One region of the Aquamicrobium sp. genome, then DNA from elsewhere that is predicted to be linked to it. Evidence: riboswitches for the same ligand, from Rfam matches in the RefSeq annotation. Region 1 holds a riboswitch; each other region holds the start of a gene.
What was found. A riboswitch is a leader RNA that binds a small molecule or an ion and turns the genes downstream of it on or off. The one in region 1 is predicted to bind cobalamin.
Positions count from the first base shown of each region.

Region 2: it holds a riboswitch for cobalamin, as region 1 does, so the genes downstream of both, M9945_RS02845 (TonB-dependent receptor plug domain-containing protein) here and M9945_RS05440 (hypothetical protein) in region 1, are expected to answer to the same signal.
Region 3: it holds a riboswitch for cobalamin, as region 1 does, so the genes downstream of both, M9945_RS11135 (SRPBCC family protein) here and M9945_RS05440 (hypothetical protein) in region 1, are expected to answer to the same signal.

Region 1 covers NZ_JAMLIE010000001.1:1,100,421-1,107,695, reverse strand. Annotated here, with positions in the region: gene M9945_RS05450 (polysaccharide biosynthesis protein) at 1-1,322, shown strand, start outside; gene M9945_RS05445 (sugar transferase) at 1,419-1,973, shown strand; cobalamin riboswitch at 2,024-2,224, shown strand; gene M9945_RS05440 (hypothetical protein) at 2,390-2,641, shown strand; gene M9945_RS05435 (hypothetical protein) at 2,746-3,111, shown strand; gene M9945_RS05430 (cytochrome c family protein) at 3,185-3,565, shown strand; gene M9945_RS05425 (D-alanyl-D-alanine carboxypeptidase family protein) at 3,576-4,448, opposite strand; gene M9945_RS05420 (transketolase) at 4,674-7,076, opposite strand; gene M9945_RS05415 (Lrp/AsnC family transcriptional regulator) at 7,211-7,275, shown strand, end outside.
Region 2 covers NZ_JAMLIE010000001.1:573,189-580,463, reverse strand. Annotated here, with positions in the region: gene M9945_RS02865 (thiosulfate oxidation carrier protein SoxY) at 1-369, shown strand, start outside; gene M9945_RS02860 (TonB family protein) at 405-1,310, opposite strand; gene exbD (TonB system transport protein ExbD) at 1,307-1,783, opposite strand; gene exbB (tonB-system energizer ExbB) at 1,789-2,886, opposite strand; cobalamin riboswitch at 3,089-3,293, shown strand; gene M9945_RS02845 (TonB-dependent receptor plug domain-containing protein) at 3,454-5,325, shown strand; gene M9945_RS02840 (gamma-aminobutyraldehyde dehydrogenase) at 5,384-6,808, opposite strand; gene M9945_RS02835 (ABC transporter permease) at 6,829-7,275, opposite strand, start outside.
Region 3 covers NZ_JAMLIE010000001.1:2,246,326-2,253,600, reverse strand. Annotated here, with positions in the region: gene metH (methionine synthase) at 1-2,844, opposite strand, end outside; cobalamin riboswitch at 3,000-3,210, shown strand; gene M9945_RS11135 (SRPBCC family protein) at 3,323-4,570, shown strand; partial or broken gene M9945_RS11130 (FAD-binding oxidoreductase) at 4,579-5,364, shown strand; gene M9945_RS11125 (acetoacetate decarboxylase family protein) at 5,436-6,119, shown strand; gene M9945_RS11120 (acetoacetate decarboxylase family protein) at 6,193-6,981, shown strand; gene M9945_RS11115 (ABC transporter permease) at 6,997-7,275, shown strand, end outside.

The sequences.
Region 1 (7,275 bases):
AGCTCCACGGCCAGGGCATCGACGTCAAGGAGCTGATCGTGACGGAGCCGTCGCCGTCGCGCAAGCGCCTGATGCACATCCTGACGCAGGCGAGCAGCTACGGCATGAAGGTGCTGCAGATTCCCGGCGTCACCGACATGGAGGCCGTCACCAGCAAGAACATCCTCGAGCCGAGGCCGATCGAGCTGAGCGACCTCCTCCTGCGCTCGGAAGTCAACATCAAGCCGGACGAGGCGATATCGCTGATCCGGGACAGGGTGGTGCTGACGACGGGCGCCGGCGGCTCGATCGGCTCGGAGCTGTGCCGGCAGATCGCGGCCTTCGCCCCGCGCCGCCTCATCATCACCGACAGCTCGGAATTCCTGCTCTACACCATCGACACCGAGCTTCGCGACAAATACCCGGACCTCGACATCGTCACCCGCATCGTCGACGTGCGCGATGCGGAGCGCGTGGCGCGGATATTCTCGCGGATCGAGCCCGACATCGTGTTCCACGCCGCGGCGCTGAAGCACGTGCCGCTGACGGAGGACAACCCGCTCGAGGCGATCAAGACCAACGTGCTGGGAACCCGCAACGTCGCCGACGCGGCGCGGGCGAGCGGCGTCTCGTCCTTCGTCCTGATCTCGACCGACAAGGCGGTCAATCCGAGCAGCATCATGGGGGCGACCAAGCGGGCGGCCGAGGCCTATTGCCAGGCGCTCGACATGATCTGCGACAAGACGCGGTTCAAGACCGTGCGCTTCGGCAACGTCCTGGGCTCGAGCGGATCGGTGACGCTGCTGTTCCAGAACCAGATCGCCGCGGGCGGCCCGGTCACGGTCACGCATCCCGACATCGTGCGCTACTTCATGACCATTCCGGAGGCGATCAGCCTGATCCTCTACGCGTCCGCCCATTCGGACCTGCACAAGACCGGGCGCGGCAAGGTCATCGTGCTCGACATGGGCGAGCCGGTGCGCATCGTCGACCTCGCCGAGCGCATGATCCAGCTCGCGGGGCTGAAGCCCTATGTCGACATCGACATCGTCTTCACCCGGCTCCGCCCCGGCGAGAAGCTGCACGAGGAGCTGTTCCACGCGCACGAGGTGAGGGAGGGGCACACCGAGGAAGGCTACGTCGTCGCCTCGCCGCGCGTCATCGAATGGCACCTCCTCAACCGGACCTTCGACGAGATCGCGGCCTGCGCCGCCAGGGAGGACAGGGCGCGGGCCATCGCGCTCCTGTCCCACGCCATCCCCGAGACCCGCAACGGCGCGACGACGCCGGCGGCCCCCGCCTCCCTTCCGGCCAAGAAAGCGGAAACGCCGCGCGGCTCGTGACGCGGCGGCGGCCAGGCCGGAGGCGCGGCCATGGGCTATCCCGCCCCCGCGCTTTCCAATATTGCTTCCCGTTCCCTGAACCGATGACGCCCGCCGATGAAACGCATCCTCGACCTCGCGCTCGTCCTCGCCGCCCTGCCGGCGGCGGTGCCGGTCGCGCTGCTGTGCATGGCGGCGATCCGGCTGACCTCGCCGGGGCCGGCGATCCTGTCGCAGACGCGGGTCGGCAGGCATGAGACGCCGTTCACCTGCTACAAGCTGCGCACCATGCATGCCGACACGCCCGACGCGCCCACCCACGAGACGCCGTCGCGCGCGGTGACGCCGCTCGGGCGGTGGCTCCGCCGCCTGAAGCTCGACGAGCTGCCGCAATTGTGGAACGTGCTGCGCGGAGACATGAGCCTCGTCGGCCCGCGCCCCTGCCTGCCCTCGCAGGCCGAGCTCGTCGCCGAGCGCCGCGCGCGCGGGCTCTACGCCCTTCGTCCCGGCATCACCGGCGTCGCGCAGGTGGCCGGGGTCGACATGTCCGACCCCAAGAGACTGGCGGCGCTCGACGCCACCTATCTCGCCTCGATGTCGGCGGCGACCGACCTGAGGCTGATTCTGGCAACGGTGTGGGGCGCGGGGCGCGGCGACCGCACTCGAGCCTGATCCTGCCGCGCCGCGACGAATTATCCTGCTCGCCATCGCCGCTTTCGTGCTATCGTCGCCACGTTCAAGGTGCCGTCCGCCAACCGCGGATGGATAATTGGGAAGCCGGTCGAAAGCCGGCACTGCCCCCGCAACGGTAGCGAAGCAAAGCCCCGGCATGCGCCACTGGGATCGTCCCGGGAAGGCGCCGGGGCGGTTCTCGAGAGAACGGCGTCGAAGTCCGGAAACCAGCCTCGAACTGTTTCAACCGGCTGGTCGCGGTGGGCGGTCACGGGATGAAGGCGTTGCGACGGGGCACGGCCCTCGTCTTGCGCATTTCCCCCGCGCCCCCGTCACGCCAGCCCTTTCGGGAAAGGGCCGCCCATGCGCCTCGACGACGAAATGCAGCACCGCCCGCGCGCACCGGAAGCGGAGGCGTGACGATGGCGACCTCGACGCAAGCGGCCGGCGCAACGGAACGACCAGCGGGCCAGTGGCCGTCGCCGCGCACACAGCCCGAGGACGTGTTCCTCGTCTGGCTGCTCGGCCTGCCCGAAGGAACCGATCCCGCCGAGGCGGCGCGGATCGAGATCGCCCGGATCGACGCCGCCGGGCTGGCGGACGGCAGGCTGCACCGCCTGCGCGCGCTGTTCGGCGCGCTCGCGCGGACCGGCGGCGCGCCGGCCTGAGCCGCCTGCCCTGCCGAAGCGATTGCGGCGAGCGCTTTGCCGCAGCCCCGGCCGGTTTTTCCGCGCCTCCCGCTCTGGTATGAAGACGCGGAGAGAGGTGACGCGTGTTTCGAAGGCGCAGAGGTCGGGCTTTTCTGCTGGCGCTGTCCGTCGCGCTGGTGTTCGCGCTGCAATCGTTCCTGCCCCAATGGGCGGCGGCCTTGCCTTCCGGCCCGGCGCTCGATCGGTTCGGCAATCCGCTCTGCCTCACCGATCCCGCCCATTCCACCGGCCATGCCGGCTTGCCGGACTGTTGCGCGCTCGGCTGCCTGCAGGGCCAGACGCCGCCCGCCCCTCCCCCGGAAGCGGCGGCTTTCCGCCCGCGGCCGATCCTCGCGGCGGCATTCCATGATCCGTCGCGCGCGGACGCGCGGACGGCGGCCTCGCGATACCGGCCCGGCTATCCCCGCGCGCCTCCCGTAACCGGCTGACACGCCGGCCCCGCGCTCCGGGGCCGCTCATCGGTCATTTACGGAAGGACCCCAGGATATGCCCAGGAACTTCATGCCCAGGAAATTTCTCACCCTCCTTGCGCTCGCCGTCGTCGCGCTGCCGGCCCATGCGGAAGGCGATGCCGTCGCCGGCAAGAAGGCATTCAGGAAATGCGCCGCCTGTCACACGGTGGAGACCGGCAACCGCGTCGGCCCCAACCTCGCCGGCATCGGCGGCCGCCCGGTGGCCTCGGTCGACGGCTTCCGCTACTCGCCGGCGATGAAGGACTTCGCGGCCGACGGGAAGGTCTGGGACGAGGCGCTGCTCGCGCAATACCTCGCCGCGCCGAAGACCATGGTCAAGGGAACCAGCATGGCCTTTGCCGGGATCAGGAAGGGCGAGGAGATCGCCGACCTGATCGCCTATCTGAAGGATCCCGCGTCGGCGCCGTGACGGCAGCCCGTCACTGTCCCGCGCCGGCCGCGGCGCGGGGCAGGTAGGTCTCGATCAGCGATACCATGTGCTCGTCGCGGGCCCTGGCGCTCTCGCCGCCCATGACCACGGCGACGACGCGCCGCCCGCCGCGCCCGGCCGAGGTGGCGAGGTTGAAACCCGAGGCGCGGATATAGCCTGTCTTCAGCCCGTCGACGCCGGGTATGCGGCCGAGCAGGCTGTTGTGGCCGCGCACGATCTTGCCGCCGAAGGCGAACTCGCGGTTGGCGAAATAATGATAGTGGTGGGGAAAGCGGTTGCGCAGCGCCATCGCCAGCACCGCCATGTCGCGCGCGGTGGTGCGCTGGCCGTCGTCCGGCAGGCCGGACGCGTTGCGGAACACCGTGCCCGTCATGCCGAGCTGGCGCGCCTTCAGCGTCATGCTGCGCGCGAAAGCTTCCTCGGAGCCTGCGAGGCGTTCGGCGACCGCCACCGCGACGTCATTGGCGGAGCGCACGGCAAGGGCGAGGACAGCCGAGCGGGCGTCGATGCTGCCGCCGCGCTTGATGCCCATCTTCGAGGGCGGCCGCGAGGCGGCGAAGGCGGAGACGGGAATCTCCTCGTCGAGCCGCACCCGGCCCTCGTCCAGCGCCTCGAACAGGAGGTAGAGCGTCATCATCTTGGTCAAGGAGGCGGGATAGCGCGGCGCGTTCGAGGCGCGCTCGTAGAGCACCCTGCCCGAACGGGCGTCGACGACGATGGCCGCGTATTTGTCCGAGATGAGCGGCGCGACCGCCGGCTCCATCACCGCCTGCGTGGTGCAGGCCGACAGCAGGCCGACAAGAAGGAGGAACGCCGCGAGGCGGCGAAGAAGAAGAGCCGGTGCGGCCCGGAATGCGTGCAACTTTCCCACCCGGCTGTAGCGAACGACAAGTCCCGAAGCAGGCGCGATGATGCCCGAGCCTTGTCCCGCCTGCAACCCTGCCGCGCAAGGGCGCGGACGGACGGACGGGGAGCGGCGGGGAGAATCGACCTGCCTCGCCTCCGTCCTTAGAGCATTTCGCGGCCGGGCGGAATCGCCGGCCGTGCCGAATATGGCGAGGGAGAGCCGGCCGGAGCCGGCCCGATCTCAGCAGGCCGAGAGGTGACGCACCGGCCGGCCGGGCACGAGGGCCTCGGCGGCGCGCATGATGCCCTCGGCGTCGATGCCGTAATGGCGGTAGAGATCGGCGATGGTGCCGGTCTGGCCGAAATGCTCGACGCCGAGCGAGCGGGTGCGGTGGCCGTGAACCGCCCCGAGCCAGGCGAGCGTCGCCGGATGGCCGTCGATGACGGTGACGAGGGCGCAATGCGGCGGCACCGCGGCGAGCAGGCGCTCGACATGGCTGCGGGCGTGGACGAGGCCCTGCTCGCGGGCGCGCTGCGCGGCGCTCCAGCCGGCATTGAGCCGGTCGGCCGAGGTGATGGCGAGGAGGCCGATGTCGCGCCGGTCCTCGCCGAGCAGGCCGACCGCCCTGATCGCCTCCGGCGCGACCGCGCCGGTATAGGCGACGACGATCTGCGCGTTGGGGCCGGGCCGGCGCATCCAGTAACCGCCATTGACGATGTCCTCGGCCAGCCGCTCGTCGATCGTGCGGCGCGGCTGCTCGAGGGAGCGCGTCGACAGCCGCAGATAGACCGAGCCGCCGACCGCGTCGCGCAGCCATGTTGTCTCGTCCGGCTCGGCGTCGCCGTCGCGCTGCATGTAGTCGAAGCCGAAGCGCAGGATAGTGGCCAGCTCGTCGACATAGGCCGGCTCGAAGCTGGCCAGCCCGTCCTGCGCGATGCCGATCAGCGGCGTGGCGATCGACTGGTGCGCGCCGCCCTCGGGCGCCAGCGTCACGCCGGAGGGCGTGGCGGCGAGGATGAAGCGCGCGTCCTGGTAGCAGGCATAGTTGAGCGCATCGAGGCCGCGCTCGATGAACGGGTCGTAGAGCGTGCCGACGGGAAGCAGCCGCTCGCCGAAAGTGGTGTGCGACAGGCCGAGCGCCGACAGCATGAGGAACAGGTTCATCTCGGCGATGCCGAGCTCCATGTGCTGGCCCTCGGGCGAGAAATTCCAGGTGAAGGTCGAGGGAATGCGCTCGGCCTTGAAGAGGTCGGCCATCTTCTCTCGCGCGAACAGGCCGCGCCGGTTGACCCACGCGCCGAGATTGGTCGACACGGTGACGTCGGGCGAGGTGGTGACGACGCGGGCAGCAAACGGGCCGTCCTGCTTGGCGATGCCGTGCATCAGGAGGCCGAATCCCTGCTGGGTCGACATCTCCGGACCGATCTCGATGTCGAGCCGATCCGGAACAGCGACGGCGGGCGCGTGCTTGCGGCGACGGCCCCGCGCGTTGAACGGCGCGGCCGCCACGAAGCGGCGCAGCGCCTCGGCGTCCTTCAGCCCCTCATAGGGCTCCCACTCGTGCCCGGCGCGGACGCCGAGCGCCTCGCGCAGCGCCTCGACCTGCGCCGGGGTCATCAGCCCGGCATGGTTGTCCTTGTGGCCGGCGAGCGGCAGGCCGTAGCCCTTGATCGTGTAGGCGATGAAGCAGACGGGGCGGTCGTGCCGGCGCGCGGCCTCGAAGGCTTCGATGAGCGAGGGCAGGTCGTGGCCCGCGAGGTTGGCCATCAGTTCGGCGAGCTCGGCGTCGCTGCGCGCCTCGATCAGCCGGCTGACGTCGCCCTGGTCGCCGATGTCGTCCATCAGCCGCTTGCGCCAGGCGGCGCCGCCCTGAAAGGTCAGGGCCGAATAGAGCTGGTTCGGGCACTCGTCGATCCAGCGGCGCAGCGCCTCGCCGCCGGGCTCGGCGAAGGCGGCTTGCTGCAGCGCGCCGTGCTTCAGGATCACCACGTCCCAGCCGAAATTGCGGAAGATCGCCTCGAAGCGTTCCCACAGCCCCTCGCGCACCACGGCGTCGAGGCTCTGGCGGTTGTAGTCGACGACCCACCAGGTGTTGCGCAGGCCGTGCTTCCAGCCTTCGAGCAGCGCCTCGAAGATGTTGCCCTCGTCCATCTCGGCGTCGCCGAGCAGCGCAACCATCTTGCCCTCCGGCTCCTTGCCGCCCGGCCCCTTGGCGAGGTCCTTGGCGCGCAGGTAGTCCTGCGTCAGCGAAGAGAACAGCGTCTGGGCGACACCGAGGCCGACCGAGCCGGTCGAGAAATCGACGTCGTCGCCGTCCTTGGTGCGCGAAGGATAGGACTGGGCGCCCTTGTAGCCGCGGAAATTCTCCAGCTTCTCGCGCGTCTGGTTGCCGAACAGATACTGGATGGCATGGAAGATCGGGCTGGCATGCGGCTTGACCGCGACGCGGTCCTCGGGCCGCAGCGCCGCGAAATAGAGCGCGGTCATGATGGTGGAGAGCGAGGCCGACGAAGCCTGATGGCCGCCCACCTTCAGGCCGTCCTCGTTGGGGCGGATGTGGTTGGCGTTGTGGATCATCCATGTCGAGAGCCAGCGCACCTTGCGCTCGAGCTGCGTCAGGGCGGGAATGCGTGCGTCGCTCATGTCAGGCGGATCTCCATAATCCCCCCAGTCTAGCGCGGCGGGAGCCGCGAAACTCACCAAATTCGATTGCCTTTCGGCCAGCCAATGGCGATAAACGCCAATCATAGACCGTATGAGAGTGGAAATCGCCATCCATGGACAATTTCGACGCCATCGACCTCAGGATCATCGCCACTGTCCAGAACGACGGGCGCATCTC
Region 2 (7,275 bases), 530 kb from region 1:
ACCGTCAGCGGCTGCCTGACAGATGCCGGCACCTATGCCAGCGACAGCCTGTTCCAGACGCGGGTGCGCGTGCCGGAGACGCTCGCTGCCGGCGCGGCCGGCCCGGTTCTGACCATGATCGGCCACCCGATGGAGACGGGCTTGCGCCCCGGCCCCGACGGCGCGCCCCTGCCGCAGCGGCTGATCGAGCGGTTCGAGGCGAGCCTTGACGGCGAGCCGGTGTTCGCCGCGGACCTCTACCGGTCGGTTTCGGCCGATCCCTACCTCAAGTTCCAGATCGCGCCGCAGGCGTCCGGCACCCTCGCCCTCACCTGGCGCGAGGACACCGGCCACGTGACCGACGCCGAGGCGCGGATCGTCGTCGGATAGGAAAAGGAAAGGCCGGCATCGCGCCGGCCCTTTCGTCATCGCATGCTGAAGCGGATCGGGACCACGATGGTCCGGTTGACGCCGGGCGGCGGGGCCGGCACGGGCGAGGCGCGGCGGACCAGCGCCACCACTTCCTCGTCGAGAAGGGCGACGCCCGAGGAGCGCACCAGCGACACCGACTGGACGTTGCCCGAGGCGTCGATGGTGAAGCGCACCTGCGCCGTGCCCTGCTGGCCCTGGCGCTTGGCCGCCGACGGATAGCGCTTGCGCCGCTCGAGATGCGAGGCGACGCGCGCCCGCCAGCGCGCCGGCGAGACGGAGGCGGACGCGCCGGCGCTGTTCTGCCGGGCGGCGGCGCGCGGCGCCTCGCGCTGCGTCTGCATCTGCGCCCTGCGCTTGTCGACCGCGGGAGGCTGCGGCTTCGGCTTGGCCTTGACCTCCTGCTTCTTGCGCGGCTTTTCCTTCGGCTTTTCCTGCTTGACCTCCGGCTTCTTCTCCGGCTCGGGGCGCGTCACCGGCAGCGGCACCTCGACCGGGTCGAGCGCGGCCACCAGCTCCTCGATGGGCTCGATCGGCTCGACCTCGTCCGGCTCCGGCTCGATCGCCTCCACCGGCTCGGTCACGGGCTCCACCGCCTCGGCGAGCTCGATCTCCTCGACGGGTTCGGCCTCGACCGCCTCGGCGGCTTCCCAATCGACCTCGTCGGGCGAGACCTGCTCCTCGACCGCCGCCGGGGCCATGGCCATGGGCGCGAGGTCGATCATGATCGCGGCCGGTTCCTCGGCCGCCTCCAGCTGCTGGGGACGCTCGCGCATCACCCACCAGCCGGCCGCCGCATGCGCCGCCAGCACCACGGTGCCGGCGAACAGCCACAGCATCATCGCCGACAGCGAGATGCCGGCGAGCTGCCGCGACCAGGCTATGTCGGGACGAGGCTTCATCCGTCCGTCGCCTCCACCGGTGCGGCGTCGGGGGTGCCGGCGGGGGCCTCGGAGACGCCCTCGAGCCCGACCAGCGCGATCTTGAGGTAGCCGCCGATGCGCAGGAGGTTCATGACGTTCATCAGGTCGCCATAGGCGACCGACCTGTCGGCGCGCAGGAAGATGCGGGCTTCCTTGTCGCCGCCGGTGACGCGGTCGAGCGCGTCGCGCAGCGCGATGTGATCGACCGGCTCGTTGCCGACCGAGACGGACAGGTCCTCCTGCACCGTCACGTAGAGCGGCTCGTCGGGGCGCGGCTGCGGGGCGGCGGTCGAGGTCGGCAGGTCGACATTGATGTCGACGGTGGCCAGCGGCGCCGCCACCATGAAGATGATCAGGAGCACCAGCATCACGTCGATGAACGGCGTGACGTTGATCTCGTGGTTCTCCTCGAGCTCGTCGCGCTCGGCGCTGGCGTTGAGGCTACCGGCCATGGACCCTACTCCGCTGCCCGTGAAAGCGCATGCTCCGCGCCGGCCTCGCCCGGCACGGCGCGGCGGTCGATGTCGCGGCTGACCAGCCGCTCGACCGCGGCCGAGGCGTCGGCCAGGAGCAGCCGGTAGCCGGCGATGGAGCGCGCGAAGACGTTGTAGATCACCACCGCCGGAATGGCGGCGACGAGGCCAAGCGCGGTGGCGAGCAGCGCCTCGGCGATGCCCGGCGCGACGACGGCGAGGTTGGTCGTCTGCGCCTCAGAGATGCCGATGAACGAGTTCATGATGCCCCAGACGGTGCCGAACAGGCCGACGAAGGGCGCGGTCGAGCCGATCGTGGCGAGGATGCCGGTGCCGCGGGTCATCCGCCGCCCGGCCTGCGCCTCGATACGCGACAAATGCGAGGTGACGCGCTCCTTCAGGCCCGCCGCGCCGCCATAGGGCAGGGTCGAGCGCGAGGCTTCCACCTCATGCGCGGCGGCGCGCACCATCAGCGCCGCCGGCCCGCCCCTGCCCGGAAGCGAGCGCACGGCGTCGGGCAGACTCTCGGCCTGGACGATGCGCTTCAGCCCGCGTCCGGCATTGGCCTTGGCGCCGGCGATCTCCAGCGACTTGGCGAGCCACACGGTCCAGGTGACGAGCGAGGCGAAGGCGAGGCCGATCATCACCGCCTTGACCACCCAGTCGGCGGCCATGAACATGCCCCATGGCGACAAATCGTGCGGCAGGGTGTCGTCGCGCGCGTCGGCCGGCGCGCCGTCCTCGGCGATCTCGATCTCGGAAGCGTCTATTCCAGCAGGGGGCCCGGCAGGCGGCGCGGACGGCGCCTCGCCCTGCTGCGGAGCGGCGTCGACAGCCGGGGCAGGCGTCCCGGCCGCCGGCTGCTGGGGCGCGGGAGCCTGGGAAACCGGGGCCTCGGGCGCGGTGGCCGGTTGCTGCTGCTGCGGGGCGGGTTGCTCGACGGCCGCCGGCGGCGCCGCCTCCTGCGCCCGCGCCGGCACACCGGCGGCGAGGGCCGCGACGGCCAATGCCGCAAGCAGCAGCCCGAAAACCCGGCCGGCCGGCTGGCGGCAGCGTGAACTCTTCAACAGGATAGACGACATTCTGGCACTTTCCGCTTTCGCATACTGTCCGGCGTGCGTCTCGCGCGGATGCCTCTCACATCCGGCCGCGACATGCAACCTTCGCCCGCCCTTGCCGGCGGCAAAACACGACTAAAACAATCATGTTTCTTTTGGAAGCCAATTTTACGGGAATATTGTGGCGGGAACGCCGCGCGCGTTGACGCAACGGCGAAGTGACGCTAGCAAAGTCGGCGAAGCTGGTTCCGCCGAAAGGTGGATGAAAAGGGAATGCGGTGCGGCCGGGCTGTCCGGCCAAATCCGCAGCTGCCCCCGCAACTGTAACCGTTGAGCCATCTTCCAGATGCCACTGGCCGCAAGGCCGGGAAGGCGGGAGAGAGGCGAAGACACGGGAAGCCAGGAGACCTGCCGCTTCAGTCACCCTGTCCGCATGCGAGGGGCATGCAGGCGCGGCCGTCCGTAGCGGTGACACGAGAACGTGTTGCCGCATGCGAACGGGCCGGGGCGGGTTCAATTCCCAATTCCTTTCCTTGCGGTTCTTGAAAAGCCCGGGGGCCAACGCGCCTCCCAGCACCTTTGGGGACTGACATGAACAGGTTTCTGATCTCCACCGCCAGCGCGCTGGCATTGATGGCCGGCGCCGCGCAGGCGCAGGACGCGGCGCAGACCGACGAGCAGGGCGTCACCACCCTCGAGGCGATCACCGTCACCGCCAACCGCACCCCGACCGAAAAGAGCAAGACCGGCTCCAAGGTCGAGCAGGTGACGCAAGGCGAGATCGAGACGAAATCGCTCGTCTCGGTCACGGACTACCTGACGCGGCTGCCGGGCATTTCGGTGACCTCCAGCGGCGGCATCGGAACACAGACCGGCATCTCCGTCCGCGGCTTGGGCGGTGCCTATGTGAAGACGCTATACAACGGCATCGACGTTTCGGACACGACCGGAACGCAGGTTCTGACACAGTACCAGTATCTGCTGTCGGGCGGTGTCACCGGCATGGAGATACTGAAGGGCTCTCAAAGCACGCTCTACGGTTCGAGCGCCATCGCCGGCGTCGTCGACATCACCACGCTGGGCGAGGTCGAGGACGGCATCAGCCATACGGTTCACGTCGAGGGCGGATCGTTCGGCACAGTGCGCGGCCGCTACGGCCTCGCCGGCGCACAGGGCGGATCGAGGATTGCGGCCAACGTCACCGGCTTCCGCAACGACGGCATTTCCGCGAAGGCCGGCGGCACCGAGCGCGACGGCTACGAGAACGTGACCTTCGACCTCGCCGCCGAGCACCGCATCAACGAGGCGTTCTCGGTGTTCGGGTCCTTGCTCTATATCGATGCGAAGACCGAGTTCGACGGTGGCAGCGCCGACGATGCCGACAGCTATGAGCTGGCCACGATGATGGGAGGCCGGGTCGGCTTCAATCTCGACCTGCTCGACGGACGATTGAAGAACACGTTCTCCGTACAGGGCTTCAAATCCGACAGGGAGAGCATCTGGGCCGGATCGCCGGCTTCCTTCATCGGCACGCGGCAAAAGTTCGACTATCAGGGATCGTTCGAGGCGACGGATCGCGTTCTGTTGCAATACGGCGTCGATCACGAGCGCCAGGAAGCCGAGGATGGGGGCGGCGGGACCCCACTCGGCAAGATCGACCTTACCGGGGTCTGGGTACAGGCTGTCGTCGAGCCCGTCGACAACCTCGTGCTGACAGCGGGCGTTCGCCATGACGACCACTCGATGTTCGGCGGGCACACGACCTGGCGCGCCACCGCGTCCTATCTGTTCGACCAGACCGGAACCCGGCTGCACTCGTCATTCGGGACCGGTTTCCGCGCTCCGAGCCTCTATGAGCTCTATTCGGACGGCGGCGATCCGACCCTGCGGCCTGAAACGAGCCGCAGCTTTGATATCGGCGTAGAACAACGCTTCCTCGATGGCCGCCTCGTTGCCGACCTCACCTATTTCCATCTGGAGATCGACAATCGCATCTTCTGGGTCGACGATTTCGGCGGGCCGCCCTGGGGCTACTACGATCAGGTTGCCGGCGGGACGACTTCCGACGGCGTCGAGGCGTCCTTCTCCTACGCCGCGACCGATTGGCTCGACCTCGGCGGCTCCTACACCTACACGAACTCGCGCAATTCGGACGGGACGCGGAGCTGGCGCGTTCCGCGGCATGCCGTCACCCTCGCCGCAACGGCGCGCCCCGCCGAAAAGTGGACCGTCAGCGCGGACCTGAAATACGCCGCCGATACCATCGACTTCGACTGGACGGCCTATGCCGACGTGAAGCTCGACGACTACGTCCTGCTCAACGCCAAGATCGCCTATCAGGTGAACGAGTCGACCGAGGTCTATCTGCGCGGCGAGAACCTGCTCGATCAGGACTATCAGGTCGTCCGCGGCTACAACACGCCCGGCATCGCCGCCTATGCGGGCTTCAAGGCGAAGTTCTGAGCCTCAGGAAAACGGGAGCCTGCCTTTGGGCGGGCTCCCGGATCATTCCCGCCGCGCCTTACCCGTGCGCGACCATGACGTGGCGGACGGCGGTGTAGTCCTCCAGCGCGTAGAGCGACATGTCCTTGCCGTAGCCGGACTGCTTCAGCCCGCCATGCGGCATCTCGTTGACCAGCATGAAATGGGTGTTGACCCAGGTGCAGCCGTAGCGCAGGCGCGCGGCGGTCGCCATCGCCCGGCCGACATCTTTCGTCCACACCGACGAGGCGAGGCCGTAATCCGAGTCGTTGGCCCAGTTCACGGCCTCGTCGACATCGGTGAAGCGGGTGACGGAGACGACCGGCCCGAACACCTCGCGGCGCACGATCTCGTCCTCCTGCAACGCGCCGGCGACGACGGTCGGCTGGTAGTAGAAGCCCTCCGTCCCCGGCTTGCCGCCGGCGGTGATCTCGATGTGCTTCTGCTCGGCGGCGCGCTCGACGAAGCTCGCCACCCGGTCCTGCTGGCGGCGCGAGATCAGCGGGCCGATCTCGTTCTCGGCATCGTCGGCGAGGCCGTATTTGATGGTCGAGACGGCGGCAGACAGGTCGGCGACCAGCTTCTCGTAGATCTTCGCGCCGGCATAGATGCGGCAGGCGGCGGTGCAGTCCTGCCCGGCATTGTAGTAGCCGAAGGCGCGCAACCCTGAGACGACCGCGTCGATGTCGGCGTCGTCGAACACGACGACCGGGGCCTTGCCGCCAAGCTCGAGATGGGTGCGCTTGACCGACTTGGCCGCCGCCTGAAGGATCTTCTTGCCGGTGGCGACGTCGCCGGTGATCGAGATCATGTCGACCTCGCGGTGGTTGATCAGCGCGTTGCCGACGCTCTCGCCGCGGCCGGTGACGACGTTGACCACGCCCTCGGGCAGCACCTCGGCGAGGATGGCGGCCAGCTTCAGCGCGGTCAGCGGCGTCTGCTCGGACGGCTTGAAGACGACGGTGTTGCCGCCGGCGACGGCCGGGGCCAGCTTCCACGCCATCATCATCAGCGGGTAGTTCCACGGCGCGATCGAGGCGACGACGCCGATGGGATCGCGGCGGATCATCGAGGTGTGGCCGGCAAGGTACTCGCCGGCGATGGTGCCGGGCATGGTGCGCACCGCGCCGGCGAAGAAGCGGTAGCAATCCACGATGGCCGGAATCTCGTCGTTGAGCACGGCGTTGATCGGCTTGCCGCAGTTCAGCGCCTCCAGCCGGGCGAACTCGGCCGCGTCTTCCTCGATGCGCGCGGCGATCTTCAGCAGGTATCCCGAGCGTTCCGAGGGCGTGGTGCGCGACCAGCCCTCGAAGGCGCGCCGCGCCGCGTTGACCGCGGCATCGACCTGCCCCTGCGAGGCTTCCGGCACCGACAGGATCGTCTCGCCCGTGCGCGGGTTGAGGATCGTTTCCTCGATTTCCGTGCCGGCCTCGAACCGGGAGCCGATCAGGAGCTGCGTGTGCATGGGACTTCCTCCTTGAGGTATCATTTGCCGGCTCCGGCGACCTGGTCGCCGTCGCGGGTGAGGTAGTAGGCGGCCAGGATCGGCAGGAACGTCACGAGGACGACGACCATGGCCACGACATTGGTGACGGGGCGCTGGCGCGGGCGCACCAGCTCCTCCAGCATCCAGATCGGCAGCGTCTGCTGCTGGCCGGCAGTGAAGATGGTGACGATGACCTCGTCGAAGGACAGCGCGAAGGCGAGCATGCCGCCGGCGAGCAGCGCAGTGCCGATATTGGGCAGGACGACATAGCGGAAGGTCTGGAACCCGTCGGCCCCGAGGTCCATCGAGGCCTCCATCAGCGAGCCGGAGGTGCGGCGGAAGCGGGCGATGGCGTTGTTGTAGACCACGACGACGCAGAAGGTGGCGTGGCCGAGGACGATGGTCCAGAACGAGAAGGGGATCTCGGCGAGGCTGAAGGCCGAGCG
Region 3 (7,275 bases), 1.1 Mb from region 1:
CGGCGGGTGGTAGTCCGCCCAGTCGATCCTGTGGGCGTTGGCGCGCGCCTTCGCCAGCGGCAGGCGCTGCTTCTCGCGCTCGGAGCGCTCATGCGCTTCCGTGACCTTCCTGTACTCGGCGCGCAGGTTCTCGACATAGGACGGCTTCATGTCATGCGACAGGAGGTTCGACACCACGCCGACCGCGCGGCTCGCGTCGTTCACATGCACGGCCTGGCCTTGGCTGTAGCGTGGATGAATCTTCACGGCCGTATGGACGCGGCTGGTCGTCGCCCCGCCGATCAGCAGCGGGATGTCGAAGCCTTCGCGCTCCATCTCGGCCGCGACATGCGCCATCTCGTCGAGAGACGGCGTGATAAGGCCGGAAAGGCCGATGATGTCGACCTTCTCGGCCTTCGCCGTCTCGAGGATCTTCGTCGCCGGCACCATCACGCCGAGGTCGATGATCTCGTAATTGTTGCAGGCAAGCACGACGCCGACGATGTTCTTGCCGATGTCGTGGACGTCGCCCTTCACCGTCGCCATCAGGATCTTGCCGGCGCTCTCGCGCGCGCCGCCGCCGTTCGCCGCCTTCTCCGCCTCCATGTAGGGCAGAAGCAGCGCGACGGCCTGCTTCATGACGCGGGCGGACTTCACCACCTGCGGCAGGAACATCTTGCCGGCGCCGAACAGGTCGCCGACGACGTTCATGCCCGCCATCAGCGGTCCCTCGATGACGTGGAGCGGGCGCTCGGCGTTGAGCCGCGCCTCCTCCGTGTCTGCGTCGATGAACTCGGTGATGCCGTTGACCAGCGCGTGCGCGATGCGCTTTTCGACCGGCCATTCACGCCAGGCGAGGTCTTTCTCCTTCGCTTCCTTCGCGCCCGCGCCCCTGAAACGCTCGGCAATGTCGAGCATCCGCTCCGTCGCCGTGCCGCCCGCCGCCGGCTTGCGGTTGAGCACGACGTCCTCGCAGGCCTCGCGCAGCTCGGAATCGATGGACTCGTAGACGGCGAGCTGACCGGCATTGACGATGCCCATGTCCATGCCCGCCTGGATGGCGTGGTAGAGGAACACCGCGTGCATGGCCTCGCGCACCGGCTCGTTGCCGCGGAAGGAGAAGGACAGGTTCGACACGCCGCCCGAGATGTGGACGTGCGGCAGGGTAGCGGTGATCTCCCGCGTCGCCTCGATGAAGTCGACGCCGTAATTGTCGTGCTCCTCGATGCCGGTGGCGATGGCGAAGACGTTCGGATCGAAGATGATGTCCTCGGGCGCGAAGCCGGCCGTCTCCGTCAGCAGCTTATAGGCGCGGGTGCATATCTCGACCTTGCGCTCCTTCGTATCGGCCTGCCCGGCCTCGTCGAAGGCCATGACCACGACGGCCGCGCCGTACATCCGGCACAGCCTCGCATGATGAAGGAAGGCGTCCTCGCCCTCCTTCATCGAGATCGAGTTGACGATGGGCTTGCCCTGAACGCATTTGAGGCCGGCCTCGATCACCTCCCATTTGGAGCTGTCGATCATCACCGGCACGCGGGCGATGTCGGGCTCGGCGGCGATCAGGTTGAGGTACTCGACCATCGCCTTCTGCGAGTCGATCAGGCCCTCGTCCATGTTGATGTCGATGACCTGCGCGCCGCCCTCGACCTGGTCGCGCGCCACGTCGAGGGCGGCGGCGTAGTCGCCGGCGGTGATGAGCTTGCGGAAGCGCGCCGAGCCGGTGACGTTGGTGCGCTCGCCGACATTGACGAAGGGGATGTCCTTCGTCAGCGTGAACGGCTCCAGCCCCGACAGGCGCATCCGCGGCTTCAGCTTCGGAACGCTTCTCGGCGGGTGCTTCGCAACCGCCTCGGCGATGGCGGCGATGTGCTCCGGCGTCGAGCCGCAGCAGCCGCCGACGACATTGACCAGTCCCTCGCGCGCGAATTCCTCGACCTGGGCGGCCATGAAGTCGGGCGTCTCGTCATACTGGCCGAAGGCGTTGGGCAGGCCGGCATTGGGATAGGCGCAGGTAAACGTGTCGGCGACGCCGGAAATCTCGGTCAGATGCGGGCGCATCGCGGCCGCGCCCAGCGCGCAGTTCAGACCGACCGAAAAGGGTTTCGCATGGCGGATCGAATGCCAGAAGGCCGTGGGCGTCTGGCCTGAAAGGGTGCGGCCGGAAAGGTCGGTGATGGTGCCGGAGATCATCACCGGCAGATGGATCCCTTTTTCCGTGAATATCTCCCCGCAGGCGAAGATCGCCGCCTTGGCGTTGAGCGTGTCGAAGATCGTCTCGATCAAGATGATGTCGGCGCCGCCGTCGATCAGCCCGCGCAGCTGCTCGCCATAGGCGAGGCGCAGATCGTCGAAGGTGACGGCGCGATAGCCGGGATTGTTGACATCTGGCGAGATCGATGCGGTGCGGTTGGTCGGCCCCAGCGCGCCGGCGACGAAGCGGCGCCGTCCGTCCTCCTGCTCCGCGCGGCGCAGCGCGCGCTTCGCCAGCAGCGCGCCGTCGCGGTTCAGCTCGTAGACCATCTCCTCCATGCCGTAGTCGGCCTGCGCGATGGAGGTCGAGGAAAAAGTGTTGGTCTCGACGATGTCGGCGCCCGCCCTGGCGTAGGCATAATGGATGTCCTCGATCGCCTTCGGCTGGGTGAGGATGAGCAGATCGTTGTTGCCCTGCTGGTGGCAGGCGCAGCCGGTAAAGCGGTCGCCGCGGAAATGATCCTCGGCAAAGCCCAGCCCCTGGATCTGGGTGCCCATCGCGCCGTCGAGAACGAGGATGCGCTCGCGCGCCGCCTTTTGCAGGGCGGCCAGAATTTCCGCGCCATCCCGTTTGGGGGCGACGGGGCCGAAGAGCTCGTCGAGAGATGACATTTGCGACGCCCTGCGTTCCTGATGCGACATACAGTCACGTCACATAAAGACATCTTTATGTCAATATGCTCGCCGCTCCTATTGAAAAGAAGCGCCTGTCGCCTTTGGTTCACGCCGATGTCGCTTTCGCGCTCGCGATCTCGCCGCGTTCGTGATCTGATCGTGACGTTCAAGGTGCTCCCCGGAGGATTCCCCGGAGAGATAATTGGGAAGCCGGTTTGACGCCGGCGCTGCCCCCGCAACGGTAGCGGAGCTGAAAGTCCCGACGGACGCCACTGGATCGAAAAGGTCCGGGAAGGCGTCGGGACAGTCCTTCAAACGGACGGCTCCGGAGCCCGGAAACCAGCCCTGGACGGTACAACCCGACTGATCGCGGTGGGCGGTCAAGAGGCAGACGCGCATCGGGCAATGCCGTGCCCGCGGCCATCTCCCCTCAAATCACCACCAGTTCAGTCCTTGTGAGAATGCGAGGACGGACATGGATGCGCGCAATGAAATGCTGAGGCTGATCCACGCGCGGCGCGACGGCTTCAGCCTCGAACAACCTTTTTATGTCGATCCGGATTTCTACAGGCTCGACCTCGAGCTGATCTGGTATCGCGACTGGCTGTTTGTCGGTCACGATTGCGAGATCGCCAGGCCGGGCAGCTATTTCACCTTGCAGGTCGGGGCCTATCCGGTGGTGGTGGTGCGCGGCCGCGACGGCGTCATCCGCGCCCTGCACAACACATGCCGCCACCGCGGCAGCCGGGTGTGCACCGCGCAAAGGGGCATGGCGGCGAAGCTCGTATGCCCCTACCACCAGTGGACCTACGACCTCGACGGCTCGCTGGTCTTCGCCCGCCAGATGGGAGACGATTTCCGCAAGCAGGATTTCGGCATGAAACCCGTCGCCTGCGAGAGCGTCGCCGGCTACATCTTCATCTGCCTGGCGGACGAGCCGGCCGACTTCGCGCCGTTCCGCGCGCTGATGGAGCCCTATTTCGCGCCGCACCGGCTTGTCGAGGCCAAGGTCGCCTACGAGTCCACGATCATCGAGAAGGGCAACTGGAAGCTGGTCTGGGAAAACAACCGCGAGTGCTACCACTGCGCGGCCAACCATCCGGAACTGTGCAAGACCTATCCGGAAGCCCCGACCGTGACCGGAGTGAGCGGGGCGGAAAGCGACCCGGACATCCTGGCGCACTGGGAGCATTGCGAGGCCGCCGGCCTGCCCTCGCGTTTCGGCATCGACAAAAGCGGGCAGTACCGTGCCACCCGCGCTCCCCTTCTGCGCGATGCCGTCAGCTACACGATGACCGGCCGGCGCGCCGTCCGGCGCAACCTGTCCGACAGCGTCTCGGCCGATCGCATCGGCGCGCTGCTGCTCTATCACTATCCGACCACATGGAACCATGTGCTCGGCGACCATGCGGTGACCTTCCGCGTGCTGCCGCTCGGCCCGACCGAGACGGCGGTGACGACCAAATGGCTGGTCCACAAGGATGCGGTCGAGGGCGTCGACTACACGCTTGAAGAGCTCACCCATGTCTGGACCATGACCAACGACGAGGACCGGCGGATCGTCGAGGAGAACGCGTTCGGCATCGGATCGCCGGCCTACGAGCCCGGACCCTATTCGGCGGAACACGAGGGCGGCGTGATGCAGTTCCTCGAATGGTATGCGGCGTCCATCGGGCCGCGTCTCGCCGAGACCGGCAAGCCCGCGCTGCGCGACGTGGCATAGGAACAGCGATGAACGCGATCACCGATTTTTCCCCCTACCGCCACCTCGACGAGATGACGCCGTGGAACGACCGGCTCCAGGTGCTGGAAGTGACCGGCATATTCGACGAGGCGCCGCAGGTGAAGACTTTCGTCTTCCGCTCCGATGCGCAGACATGGTTCCGCTACAAGCCCGGACAGTTCGTCACCCTCGAACTGCCCGTCGAGGGCGGGCCGATCATGCGCACCTACACGCTGTCGTCCTCGCCCTCGCGCCCCTTCTCCATCGCGGTGACGGTGAAGGCGCAGGCCGACAGCATCGGCACCCGCTGGATGTTCGACAATCTGGCGATCGGGGCGCGGCTCAAGGCGTACGGGCCGGCCGGCGATTTTTCCCATCACAACCATCCGGCGGCGAGATATCTCTTCGTTTCCGCCGGCTCCGGCATCACGCCGACGATGTCGATGCTGCGCTGGCTGAGCGACTGCGCGCCGGCTGCCGACGTCGCCTTCGTCCACTGCGCGAGGCGGCCGCAGGACATCATCTTCCGCCGGGAGCTCGAATTGCTCGGCAGCCTCATGCCGGGTCTTTCGCTGTCCTTCCTCGTCGAGGAACGGTCGGGCTGCGAAAGCTGGTCCGGCCACAGGGGGCGGATCGACGCCGCGCGCCTGCCGCTCCTGTCTCCCGACTTTCTCGAGCGGGAAGCGTTCTGCTGCGGGCCGGAGCCTTTCATGCAGGGCGTGCGCGACATTCTCTGCGGCGCCGGCTTCGACATGGCGCATTATCACGAGGAGAGCTTCGGCCGGCCCGCGGCGATGCCGATGCCGCTCCCGGGTATGCCGGCGGCCGATACCGCGCGGCAGACTGCCTCGGCATCTCCATCCTGATGGAGGTCGACCGGAGCGAGATCGAAAAGGTCCTTGCTCCCACGCCCTTCGAGTTCGTCGCGCCCTATGCCTGGATCGAGGCCTATATCTACACCACGATCACCGGCTTCGCCGAATACGAGGACACGTTCGGGGACTATTATGGCTCCACCGGCGTGGTGATCCCCGCCCGCTTCGGCGAGCATACCGGCGGCTACTACGCCCATTGCTTCAAGAACAAGGACTACGGGACCGCCCCCGGCCGCGAGGCGATGGGCTTTCCCATCAAATATGCCGAGCTGCGCATGCAGAAGGTCGGCCGCGCCGTCACCGCCACGACGCGGCGCCCGACGGCAAGCGTCGATCTCTCGCTCGTCATCGGCGACGGGGCGGCGAAGCCGCCGGTCGACGTCGTGCGCTCGCCGCATCTGCTGTTGCAGTCCATCCCCTCGGTCGAGCGGGACGAGGTGATGCTGCAGCAGATCATCAAGCGCGACGTCTCGTCGTCGTCGTCGCTGACCGCCGTGGCCGGCGAGCCCGCCGTCGACTTCCTGCCGACGGGCTCGGGGGTCGACGAGCTCGCATGGCTTAAGGCCGGGCGGCCGATCTATGGCGAGTTCTTCAGCGGCAAGTTCCGGGGCGCGTTCGGAACGGTCCTGTCGACCACGGCCTCGCCCGAGTTGCGCAAGCGGCTGGGCGTCTGACCCAGCCCGACCGTACGGGTCCTCGCGAAACCATGTCAGGTCTCCGCGCAGCGCCGGAGACGAGGAGGTATTCATGACCGAGCCGCATTCCGGTGCCGTTCCCCTGCACCATCCGCTCTACCGCAGCGTGGGAAACTACGGAGGCGACTGCTTCGGCATCTCGCTGCTTATGGAAGTCGATGCCGATGCGGTCGCGCGCGTGCTCGAACCGACGCCGTTCGACTTCGTCTCGGCGCATGCCTGGGTGGAGGCCTATGTCTACCCCACCACCTTCGGCATGGCCGGCTACGAGGATAATTCCGGCCCTCCCTACGGCTCGTTCGGGGTCGTCGTTCCCGTCCGCTACGGCGAGCATATCGGCGGCTACTACGCCCATTGCTTCAAGAACAAGGACTACGGGATCTATCCCGGCCGCGAGGCCGCGGGCTTTCCGATCAAGCAGGCGGAGCTTTCGATGCAGCGCTCCGGGCGGGTCGTCAGCGGAACCATGACCCGGCCGACCGCCCGCTTCGACCTGTCCCTCGTGATCGACGAGCCGGGACAGGAACGGACCGCGCCCGCCGATGTCGCGCGGACGCCGAACCTGCTCCTGCAATCCATCCCTTCCGTCGAGCGGGACGAGGTGATGCTGCAGCAGATCATCAGGCGGGACGTGCTGTCGTCGTCGTCGCTGGTCACGACGAGCGGCGAAGGAGCGATCAGCTTCCTGCCGACCCCGTCGGGCATCGATGAGCTCGCCTGGCTGGCCGATGGCAAGGTCGTCCATGGCGAGTTCTTCAGCGGCGACTTTCGCGGCGCCCACGGGCAAGTGGTGGGAGCGACGGCCTCGGCCGCGTTCCTGAGCCGGCTTTCCAGCGCCTGAGGGAGGCACGGCCGGATGAGATTCTGGATCTACAGGTTGCTGATGGCGGGGTTCACCCTGCTGTTGCTGAGCCTCATCCTGTTCCTGACGACCAGCGTGCTGCCCGGCGATGTCGGCCGCCGCATTCTCGGCGGCACGGCCAACGACGCCGCGGTCGCGGCGCTGAACCGGGAGCTGGGAACCGACCGACCGGCCATCGAGCAGTATACGGACTGGCTCCTCGGCGTGCTCCGGGGCGATCTCGGCCGCTCCTACAGCCTGAAGATGCCGGTTACGGAACTGCTCGGGCCGGCC